One region of the Paenibacillus sp. FSL K6-2393 genome, then DNA from elsewhere that is predicted to be linked to it. Evidence: predicted binding sites of a transcription regulator. Region 1 holds the regulator's gene; the other holds the start of a gene.
The links. The regulator LexA, encoded in region 1, represses DNA repair genes until DNA is damaged. The targets are predictions, from matches to a motif close to CGAACATATGTTCG.

Region 1 (5,500 bases):
GTAAAGCTCTCTTTTCATTAATGAAAGGGGAGTTTTTTATATGTGGTAACTAAACATTTCTATTTTGAAGAAATGTATCAATTCATGTTAGTAACAGCGCAAAAACCATTGTCATTATCTAGTAACCCATTAAAGAGAAACTGAAATTAGAATTCTTTCTTACAGTGCATTAAACTGTCTGAAACAAAAGATTTAAATCAAACTTCCTTAGAAATTCTGATAGCCACGAAATAGAAAGGAATACTAACATTCACTCTTTTAAAATTCAAACCATCATTCCAATATATACAAATGGATGTTTCATTTGTATGTTGAAAGTTTCATATAGAAGAGGTATACTTTAATTAAATTTTGAGCAATTTAATTTTAAATAATTAATTGGAGATGTTAATATGGATCAAGCAAAACAACTAGTGACAGAACAACGTACATTTTTTTATACAGGACAAACTAAAAATATCGAGTATCGAATTAATGCTCTTCAACAGCTTAGAAAAGGAATTGAAAAGTATCAGCAACGGATTCAAGATGCACTTCGGGCAGATTTGAACAAATCTGAGGCGGAAGCTTACGGTTCCGAGATTCGCATTGTTCTGGGTGAACTGGATTTTGCATTAGAACATCTGCAGGAATGGGCTGCACCCAAACAAGTTCCAACCAATTCGGCTATGCCGGATGGGGTGAGCACCATTTACCCTGAACCATACGGAGTGGCTCTTATAATTGCACCTTGGAACTATCCTTTCCAACTGGCCTTTGGTCCACTGATTGGAGCAATTGCAGCCGGTAACTGTGCAGTTATCAAGCCTTCTGAATTAACACCAGCCGTATCTCGTCTGACGTATGATCTGATTCAGGAGATATTCCCTCAGGAGTATATTGCCGTTATGGAAGGGGAAGTTGAAGCCAGCACAGTATTGTTGAAAGAGAAGTTTGATTATATTTTCTTCACAGGAAGCACAGGTGTTGGTCGCATTGTTATGAAGGCAGCTGCTGAGCACCTGACTCCTGTAACTCTTGAGTTGGGCGGTAAAAGTCCTGCTATTGTCCATAGTGATGCAGATCTGAAGCTGGTGGCTCAGCGTATTGTTCGTGGTAAGTTCCTGAATACAGGGCAAACTTGCGTTGCTCCGGATTACTTGCTTGTACATGAACAAGTTCATGATGAATTGATCAATCTGATTGGCGCAGAGATCAAATATAAATTTGGGGACGATGTGTTACAGAACGCTGATTTCCCGCACATTGTCAATGCGCGTAACTTTGATCGGTTGTCGGGGTTCCTTACAGATGGCAAAACGCTGATTGGTGGACGTTCTGTACGTGAGCAGTTGCTCATTGAGCCGACTGTACTTGGCGATGTGAACTGGGAATCAGCTGTCATGCAAGAAGAGATTTTCGGTCCGATTCTTCCTGTATTTACGTACAGTGACCTGGATCCTATGCTGGATGAGATTGTTCGCCGGCCAAAACCATTGGCGTTATATCTCTTCACACAGGATGAGCAACTGCAGGATCAGGTTCTGAATCAAGTATCCTTCGGTGGGGGATGTATTAATGACACACTTTCTCATATGACTTCACACTATCTCCCGTTTGGTGGTGTAGGAGAGAGCGGTATGGGCTCATATCACGGACAACAGAGCTTTGATGTGTTCTCGCATCACAAGAGTGTTCTGAAACGCAGTGAATAATTAGCCGCTAAAATAACATAAACATGAAAAAAAGAGGTTGTCCTGTTGATCAGGACAACCTCTTTCGTATTTCATTACATCTAGTTTTGTTACTCAAGTTAAATATTAATGAATATCTCGGAAAAGGCCAATGACTTTACCCAGAATACTAACATGTTTCAAACGTAAAGGTTCGAAGGTCGCATTCTCCGGTTGAAGGCGAATATGATCTTTTTCTTTATAGAACGTTTTCACTGTAGCTTCATCGTCTTCAGTCATTGCAACGACGATATCACCGTTATCAGCAGTTTGCTGTTGACGGACAATAACATAATCTCCGTTAACGATTCCAGCTTCCACCATACTATCTCCGACTACTGAAAGCATAAACACTTTCTGTTCGCCTACATAATGTGTAGGAAGAGGGAAGTAGTCTTCAATGTTCTCAGTTGCAGTGATTGGAACCCCTGCTGTAACCTTACCAACGACAGGAATACGTGCAACGCTATGAGCAAATTGATGAGAATGCTCAGATTCTTCCTGGCTCAAAAGCTCAATGGCTCTTGGCTTGGTAGGGTCGCGTCGGATCAAACCTTTTTTCTCCAAACGATCCAAATGTCCATGTACTGTTGAGCTGGAAGCCAGTCCAACCGCTTCACCAATTTCCCGTACGGAAGGAGGATACCCCTTCAACCGGACTTCATTTCGTATAAACTCCAGAATAGCCTGCTGCCTGCTGGATATCTTCGACATACCGTATCAACCCCATTTTAGTAACGTTTGGGAAAATTATAACATAGAACCTCCGTTCGTACAAACATAAGTTCTAAATAAAATGGCATTAAATCAGTGTTTTTTAACTTTTAGAACCGAATTTGTCCAAAAGGCAGAGCATAATACTGCAAATGCTTTGCAAAAGAACTTCAATTAAGAAATTTCTCCTTCAAAAAAGAAGCGAACAATTGTTCTAAAAATCTATTGAACAAAACAAGTGTTCGTGTTATATTGATTTCAACAGATAGGAACAAACGTTTGGAGGCGGGTATTTAATGAGATATTCTACTTATCAAAGCATTTATGAACCAATGAATTCGGAACTGGTGAAGACTAAAATAGGGAACTACAAGAATGTTTTAGCGCGTTTCAAGATTTCTTCATGGATGTTAAAGGTAGCCATTACCTCTTTGATTATATTTATTGGATGTAGCACCGTTTTAACTGTATTTGCTGGCAATGAGAATGATGTTCTGCCTGGAGGAAAGATAGCTATTTCACAAGGGGAAACATTATGGAGTATTTCTTTGGAACATAAACCGACGAATATGGATACACGTATTTATATAGAAGCAATTAAGAAAGTGAATCAACTTCATACAACTTCCATCCAAGTGGGACAAGTACTAGCTCTACCGCAATTTGCAGAATAAAATGCACATCAATGAGTGTTAACGCGTGTCAGCTTGACAAGCTGCCTTTATAATGGCAAAGTTAATATGACTTTGTATTTTTGGAGGGGACAAGCTTGGATATAGATAGTCTGGTAGCACGCATTAACGAATTGGCTCGTAAGCAAAAGTCCACTGGATTGTCGGAGGAAGAACTTGCTGAACGTGCCGAGCTAAGAGAGATTTATTTGAGCAATATTCGCAGCAATTTCAGACAACAACTGGATACCATTGAGATTGTTGATGATGAGAATGACAAAGGCCACCAAGGCAAACTCAAACACTAACGAAACCTAATGATATCATTATGATATTTAGGTTTCTTCCTGTTATTTTGAGTGTGCAATTTATAGGGGGAAATGTTGGTTTGCAATTATGTAAGCCGATACAAAGACACATAAGGGGGATTCTCATGTCGCGTTCGTTCGAGAGAACGGTTAAGAAAAATTCCAAGCAGTTAAATCAGCAACGCAAAAAAAGTGGTCAACCAATCACAGGTACACCAGGTGAAGAAGTCTTTAAGGGGCGCAGCCTGTTGTTCCCTATATTTTTGATCGGTCTCGCCTTTTTGTATCTGTTTATGAGCACGTTCCTTGTGCAAGCTCCGATGACAACCTGGGACTGGGTGACGATGCTGCTTTACGTATTTTTGGCAGTCATCTTCATGCTTCGCCGTCCATACATCAAGATTAGCAGTAATCGGATTATCACGACGAAGGGTAATCGTGAACGTTCAATCGGGGTTGACGATATTGTCAAATTCAGAATTGAACCAGGTACAGTTGTTATCGAACATAACAGTCGCGGGAAAAGATGGGTGTTCACCAAGTTATTGAACCGTTACGATACAGATGCGATTGCAGAACGTTTGCTGAAGTTTGCAAAAGCACACCAGATCACCGTGGAAACCGTCGAAAAGTAATTATTGCATAAAGGGGTAGATGATCGGAATGGCGTTAAAAGCGATTTTGTTCGACCTAGATGATACTTTATTGTGGGATGAGCGTAGTGTTCGAGAAGCTTTTCATGAGACTTGTCTAATTGCAGCGCAAGAGACTGGGGTCAAACCAGAAGAACTTGAAGAAGCTGTTCGTAATGAGGCACGTGGACTGTATGAATCATATGAAACCTTTCCTTTTACCAAAATGATTGGAATCAATCCGTTTGAAGGCCTATGGGCGAACTTTACTGGTGGGGATCAACCTGAGTTCCGTCAGTTGGAACAACTTGCTCCAGTTTACCGTAAAGAATCCTGGCGTCGTGGCTTGTTGAAGTTGAGTATAGATCGGGAAGATCTTGCTGAACAGTTGGCCGCGCAGTTTGGAGTAGAACGGAGATCCAGACCTCATGTATACGAAGAAACGATGGACACCTTGCGCCAGTTACAAGGAAAGTACAAACTGTTGTTGTTAACGAACGGTTGTCCTGCTTTGCAACAAGAGAAGTTGGATGGTGTACCTGAATTGACTCCTTTCTTTGATGAGATTATTATCTCGGGTAACTTCGGAAAAGGAAAACCAGATCCGTCGATATTTGAACATGCTTTGAATAAACTGGGTGTTAAACCCGAAGAGAGCATGATGGTTGGAGACAAGTTAACGACTGATATTCGTGGTGCTTTATCATCTGGCATCCAATCCGTATGGATTAACCGTGAGCATAAGACCAACAATGAAACGTATGCGCCAGACCATGAAATAACGCATTTATCGGAATTAAATCAGCTTATTGCTAATTTCTAAGCAGATCAGCTATAACATCTTTCCTCAGCACCCTGAGACATTGGAAGCTTCTATGAACGATGATGTCGTTCTTGAAGTTACCAATGTTTTTTTATTTGAGCTTGTTGACTAAATTACCTTGTTAAAAGAGATCTCCATTTTTTTTACTAAAAGTTATTGAAATTAGGGGGAAGCTGGATTAGAATATAACTAACATACTAGTATGACTAGTATTTAGATTGTCCTAAAGCAATTTCTTTTTGACTTACTTCATTAAAATGGAAGCAGGGAGTTATTGCTAATTATTTTCTATTGATTGTAAGCGCTTAATATTTTGAAAAAGCTTATTTCGATTTGGAGATCACACCACTTAGTAAGTGCTAATTAATGATGTGAAGCACCTTGGATTGTGTGATTTTACATAATACATCAAATTGATATCGCTTACATTTGGCATTTATCTATTTCGTAGTGGGGGTGAAGTTGAAGGATTGGTTGTCTTCTACAAGAGGAGAAACGATGGGAGTTGTACATGAATTACTCTTACTTATCAAGTCCTGGATCGGAGTGAAAACACATGGAGTCGGAAACCGCTAAAACAACGTTAACCATGACATCTTTACGTAAAGAGAGCAGATTACGAACGGCAGCAACTTTGTTC
Region 2 (5,500 bases), 820 kb from region 1:
GCTTTTCCCTCATCATCAGCAACCGGGTAACTCAGCCACAACTGGCTGCTTGCCGCTGTAAGTGCCGTATAGATCAGAAAACGTTCATCTAACATTTGCCTTGTTGCACCTGGTCCAAGCGCCATGCCTCGTTCCGTCAGTAACGCTCTCTCCAGTTCCGTTAATACACCATCATCCTGAGGTACGGCGGGTAATTCACCATCAACTGCACCAAGGATAAATACATATTTGATGTCCTGAAGACGTGTACGGTCCATCGAACCAACCAATACCTGATCCAGTGCTGGTGGTACCAGACCCAGCTTCAGTTCCGTCAATCCGGTCTCAATCATCCCGGCAAACAGCGTGATATCCAGCCGTTCATTCCCCATCATATCTACCATCTGATCCAATAGATCCAGCACAGCTCCCCACATCTGCCGATGTTCTCTCGACCGTTCGGGGTCACCTTGAGCCTTAGCTTCAGCAGACATATGTTCCAACTTCCATGCGATCTCAGCATCTTCCAACAGTCTGTATAGTGCCTCGCACTGGGCTTTTGCTGTCTTTGCCTTTTTCATTCGTTTCTCAAAAACACCCAAGGAATCTGTAATGACCGTTCGGCAGCTCTCCATTAAAGAAAGCATCTGGTCCCGTCCTCGACTACGGCCATCCTGACCGTTGTCTTCCAGCGACAGGCTTGGTACATACTTCCATGGTTTGCCGTCAGTCCAGCGATACCCGTGAATACCACAAGCCAGTACATAATTCTCAAGCTGGTCCATATCTTCACGAGTGATGGAACCATCACGCGGAAGCAGCAGATCCGTTTTGACACAACGAAATACATCCTCGTAACGCCAGTGGCGCCGAACAATATCCAGTGCGGAACGGATAAACTCAGATAATGGATGATGAAGTTCATTTCTTCTGCGGTCCAGAAAGACGGGTACGTCATAATCCCTGAATAGAGGTTCAGCTATATCAGCGTAGGTATCCAACTGACGAACAAGTACCGCCATATCCCGATAACGCGCACCTTCGTTTTGCGCCAGACGCCGCATCTCACGCAGTGCTCCCTCCATCTCAGCTCGTCGGTTCTCCGCTGCAACCAGTCGGATTCCGGAATCAAGGCCATCACTTTTCCACCGAATTCGGCGGTCGAAACCAGCCTCCAGATGAGCAAGTCCCGGACGATCCTTGTATCTCGGTGGAATCTCCGAATCTAGCACGGTTATATCGCTCGGTACACCCAGTTCATCAGCCATCCCTTTGAGACGCGCGTAGGCACTCGCCGTGGGATAAAACAGTTCCAGTTCTCCAGGCAGTGCGCCGTGATCATAAGGGCGATCGAGTGTCAGTGCAATCGTCACGGAAGAGGACTGCAACATCAGCCGACCGATCACACTCATCTCCTGTGGTGTGAATCCCTGAAAGCCATCAATCCAGATCTGGGCATCCTGCAGCAATGCACTTTCCGACAAACGATTTGTCAGCTCGGTCAACGTGTCTTCATCATCAATATATAAATTGGTCAGTTCCTGTTCATAGTCACGATATATCAGATTCAAGTCATGCAACTTGTCCTCCAGAATTGGCGAAGTGGGTGAGTTATTCCATCCAGACAGCCCTTCTTCCAGCAATGATGGATCAACTTCATAACGTTTAAATTCACTATATAAGTCATTTAATTCCCCTATAAAACCCAGCTGGCTGCCGGATGCACCAAACAGCTTCAGTTCTTCCTTACGGCGCTGGATTACTTTGTAGAGCAGCATCTTTTTGCCTTCGGCTCCGATTGGAATACGAGCAGAACCGCCTGCTTCCTGCATTACACGATAGGCTAGACGGCGAAAGCCGAGCACTTCTGCACGCATGGTACCTTTAATTGCTCCAGAAGACACCAATGCCTGCTCTGTTCGAAAGGAACTCTGTTCGGGAACGAGTAAAATCAAAGGTTTGCCTTGCGGTTCTTGTTGAAGCAGGGATGTAATTTCCCGGGTAATCAGCGAGCTTTTGCCGCTGCCTGCCCGGCCAATAACAAAACGAACGGACATGTCTAATCCTCCAAACCACACGTACAAGATTTTAATTCCCAGTATAACATATCTGACTTGGTTCGGAACATACGTTTGCCACTATCCGGTAAAACCGGAGATCATCTCCGTTAACACAGCAAGACAGCAAAAAGCCCGCAGCTATTACACTGTGGACTTTTGACTTGATCTATAGATTAAATTAAAGATTATTTACACTTGCCACTCCGAGGACAGAACAACCCTCCGATCGCTGTTATTCCCAGATTTATTTGATTCAATTTTTAAAAAGTGAAAAAATCCGAGAATAAAGGCAAAGATTATGCTTCCGAAGCAGCTTTCCTTCAGAAAGCTTTTAGCTCCGCTTCTTCAGGTTATTTCTGTCCTCTACGTTCTCGTGTAGATGTTTAGTCCAATCTATACAGTTAAATTAGAAGGGAATTCATACAATTAATTCTTTTTACTACGCACTTCGAAAATAGCAAATTTCAGGTAATGTCCTTCATCCACGCCCAAAATTTGCGGGTGATCCTTACCGGCTGCTTTCCAGTCGATCAAACGAAGCACTTTGCCTGCATCTTCCGCTGCATCGGCAATCGTATCTAGGAAGAGATCTGGACGCATGTGATACGAACAGCTGGCTGTTACCAAATATCCGCCCTCATTAACCAGTTTCATTCCTTGCAGGTTGATATCTTTATATCCACGGCATGCACCTTTAACTGCTGATTTCGTTTTGGCAAATGCAGGAGGATCGAGGATGACGACATCAAATGTTTTACCGCCAGCTGCCAGCGCTTTGGATGTATCCACTTTCTGTTCGCCTGCACGTGCACGTGCGGTACGTTCATCCAGTCCTTTCACTTGTTCACGCAAGTACTGGAATGCATCAGCAACCACGAATTCGACCCGGTCGGTGAAACCGTTCAGCTCCACATTTGTTCGTGCACTCTCAATGGCATGCTCCGAAATATCAAGACAAGTCACTTTTTTGGCTCCATACTTGCAAGCATTTAACGTGAAGCTGCCTGTGTGTGAGAAACACTCCAGTACGGTGGCACCATCCCAATAAGGGAATGTAACTATCTTACCGCTTTTATTCACAGGCAAGCGCTGCTCTGTGCCATCCTGCTCGGTAGTTTGGAGTGTGATTCCACTCTTGTAGCCCCACCCCTTCATGAGCGGTTCGATCGCTGCACGATTTTCGCGTTGGTCGAAGAAGTAACCTGTCTTCTGCCCTTCCACGATGTCCACTTTAATGAGTAGTCCATTTTCTGTAACGGTGACATGTCGTGGGCAATCTCCGTACAGCGGACCTTTGGTCTGCTCCAAACCTTCCAGTTCACGAATCGAGACATCACTGCGCTCATATATGCCTTCTGGCTGCATTACTTCAATGAGTGCCTGTACGATGGCTTCACGGCAACGATCCATGCCAAGTGTAAGCAACTGTACAACGAGGATGCTGCCGAACCGGTCAACGATCAAGCCTGGCAGAAAATCAGCTTCGCCGTAAACGAGACGGTATGCCTCTCCATCCTGGATAAAACGTTCCCGGTGACGCAAGCAATCGCGGAAACGCGCTGCAAAAAACGCCGTATCCATCTGTTCGGACTCCAAGGGTTGATAAGCTACAACCCTTACAGTGATCTGAGATGCAGGATTGTAATATCCTGTCGCCAGATAGCGACCTTGATGATTCAATACATTGACCAGATCTCCCGGCTCCGGGTTTCCGTCAACAGAGGCAATTTCATTGTTAAATATCCATGGATGGGCATGTTCAAGCCGCTTTTTGCGACTGCGTTCGAGTGTAACTGATGGCAAGGTAGATCCACTTCTTTCATAGTTAGTTAAAAAGATAGGTTTGGTGAGGCGCGTAGGTGGCGTTTCGGTTACGAATCGATCTTCCGATCGCTGTTGTCTCCAGATTTTTTTGATTCCCTTTTTTAAAGGGAAAATCCGGAGACAAAGGCGCACGCTTCGCTTCTTCAGATTCGATTTCGTCCCCTCCACTACGTTTGCACGAATCACCGTATCTTTCGAATTGGGGTGCGGCAGTTAAGTGACGTTCCGGTTACGAATCGATCTTCTGATCGCTGTTGTCTCCAGATTTTTTTGATTCCCTTTCTTAAAGGGAAAATCCGGAGACAAAGGCGCACGCTTCGCTTCTTCAGATTCGATTTCGCCCCCTCCACTACGCTTGCACGAATCACCGTATCTTTCGAATTGGGGTGCGACAGTTAAGATGCTTCAGTGACGAATTGTTACTACGGTCACTTTATTTAAATGACTTTACGGTTACGGATTGGTTTTGAGCGTTTTTATTCTTTTTTTGGACTTCCCTACTAAAAAAGTCTGAAATAACCGCAACACATGTGCGGCTTGCTTCCGCAGATTAGATTCGTCCCCTCCACTACGTTTGCACGAACCACTGTATCTTTCGAATTAGGGTGGGGTAATTTAGGTCGCTTCCCTCTGAATTCCTTTAGGCTTGTCATGGTTGTCTTTTCTTACTCATAGGATGAGTTAAGGAACCCGGACGGAAGGAATGATGTTTCTATGTTTAGAGATGTGATATTGCCCCTACTCTATGGGCTTATTATCTTTTTTGGTGGCATGAAACTGATGGAGACGGCCTTGCAACGTATGGCAGGGCCCATGTTGGCAGGTTGGCTCAATCGCGCTACCTCTGCTCCATGGAAAGGTATGGCCTTCAGTGCGGGCGCAACGGCCTTGTTACAGAGCAGTACTGCGGTCACCGTGCTCACCATTGGACTGGCTAATGCCAGATTAATTACCTATGGACGCACACTCGGCATCATCCTCGGCACCAACATAGGGACATGCCTGACAACAGAGCTGGTGGGGCTGCAGATTGGACGTGCTTCCCTGCCGCTACTCGTCCTGTCGCTAACGGGCTGGGCCATGTTTGTTGTTCTTGGTGAACGCAATCTGGCCGCTCCTGAACGCACGCGCCAGACTCTGTTTAACATCCAGTACAGCTTCCTCGCAGCCGCAGGATTTGCACTTGTTATGACAGGTATTCAGGTAATGCAATCCATTGCCTTACCCTTGCGGAGCATGGGCGTATTTCAATGGTTTCTCGACCGCTCGGCCGACAGCTTGTGGTGGGGCTTCCTGGCAGGTGCCTGTCTGACAGCGCTCATTCACAGCAGCGCAGCTGTCATTAGCATGGCGATTACGCTCGCAGCCACAGGGGTATTACCTGTGGAGATCGGCATCGCCATTGTGATCGGGTCCAATGTGGGGACCTGCATCACCGCTGTGATTGCTGCCGCGGGCGGAGCATCCGCAGGCAAATTTGTCGCAGCCTCCCATGTTGTATTAAACATTGCGGGAGCGCTGCTGTTTATGCCGCTGATCGGCCAGCTGCATGAAGCTTCGGCCTGGCTGTCAGCGGACTACGGGGCACAAATTGCGCATGCCCAGACCCTTTTTAACATCACCAGTTCACTGCTTGC

Region 2: the regulator LexA is predicted to act here: its motif matches at 2,101-2,114, upstream of addB (helicase-exonuclease AddAB subunit AddB).

What each region holds. Positions count from the first base shown of each region.
Region 1 covers NZ_JBBOCU010000001.1:2,900,426-2,905,925, forward strand. The annotation lists gene MHI14_RS12815 (aldehyde dehydrogenase) at 393-1,694, shown strand; gene lexA (transcriptional repressor LexA) at 1,800-2,426, opposite strand; gene MHI14_RS12825 (LysM peptidoglycan-binding domain-containing protein) at 2,723-3,100, shown strand; gene MHI14_RS12830 (DUF896 domain-containing protein) at 3,196-3,405, shown strand; gene MHI14_RS12835 (hypothetical protein) at 3,531-4,040, shown strand; gene MHI14_RS12840 (HAD family hydrolase) at 4,069-4,860, shown strand; gene MHI14_RS12845 (ABC transporter permease) at 5,450-5,500, shown strand, end outside.
Region 2 covers NZ_JBBOCU010000001.1:2,081,623-2,087,122, reverse strand. The annotation lists gene addB (helicase-exonuclease AddAB subunit AddB) at 1-2,036, opposite strand, end outside; gene MHI14_RS09130 (class I SAM-dependent rRNA methyltransferase) at 2,466-3,842, opposite strand; gene MHI14_RS09125 (Na/Pi cotransporter family protein) at 4,578-5,500, shown strand, end outside.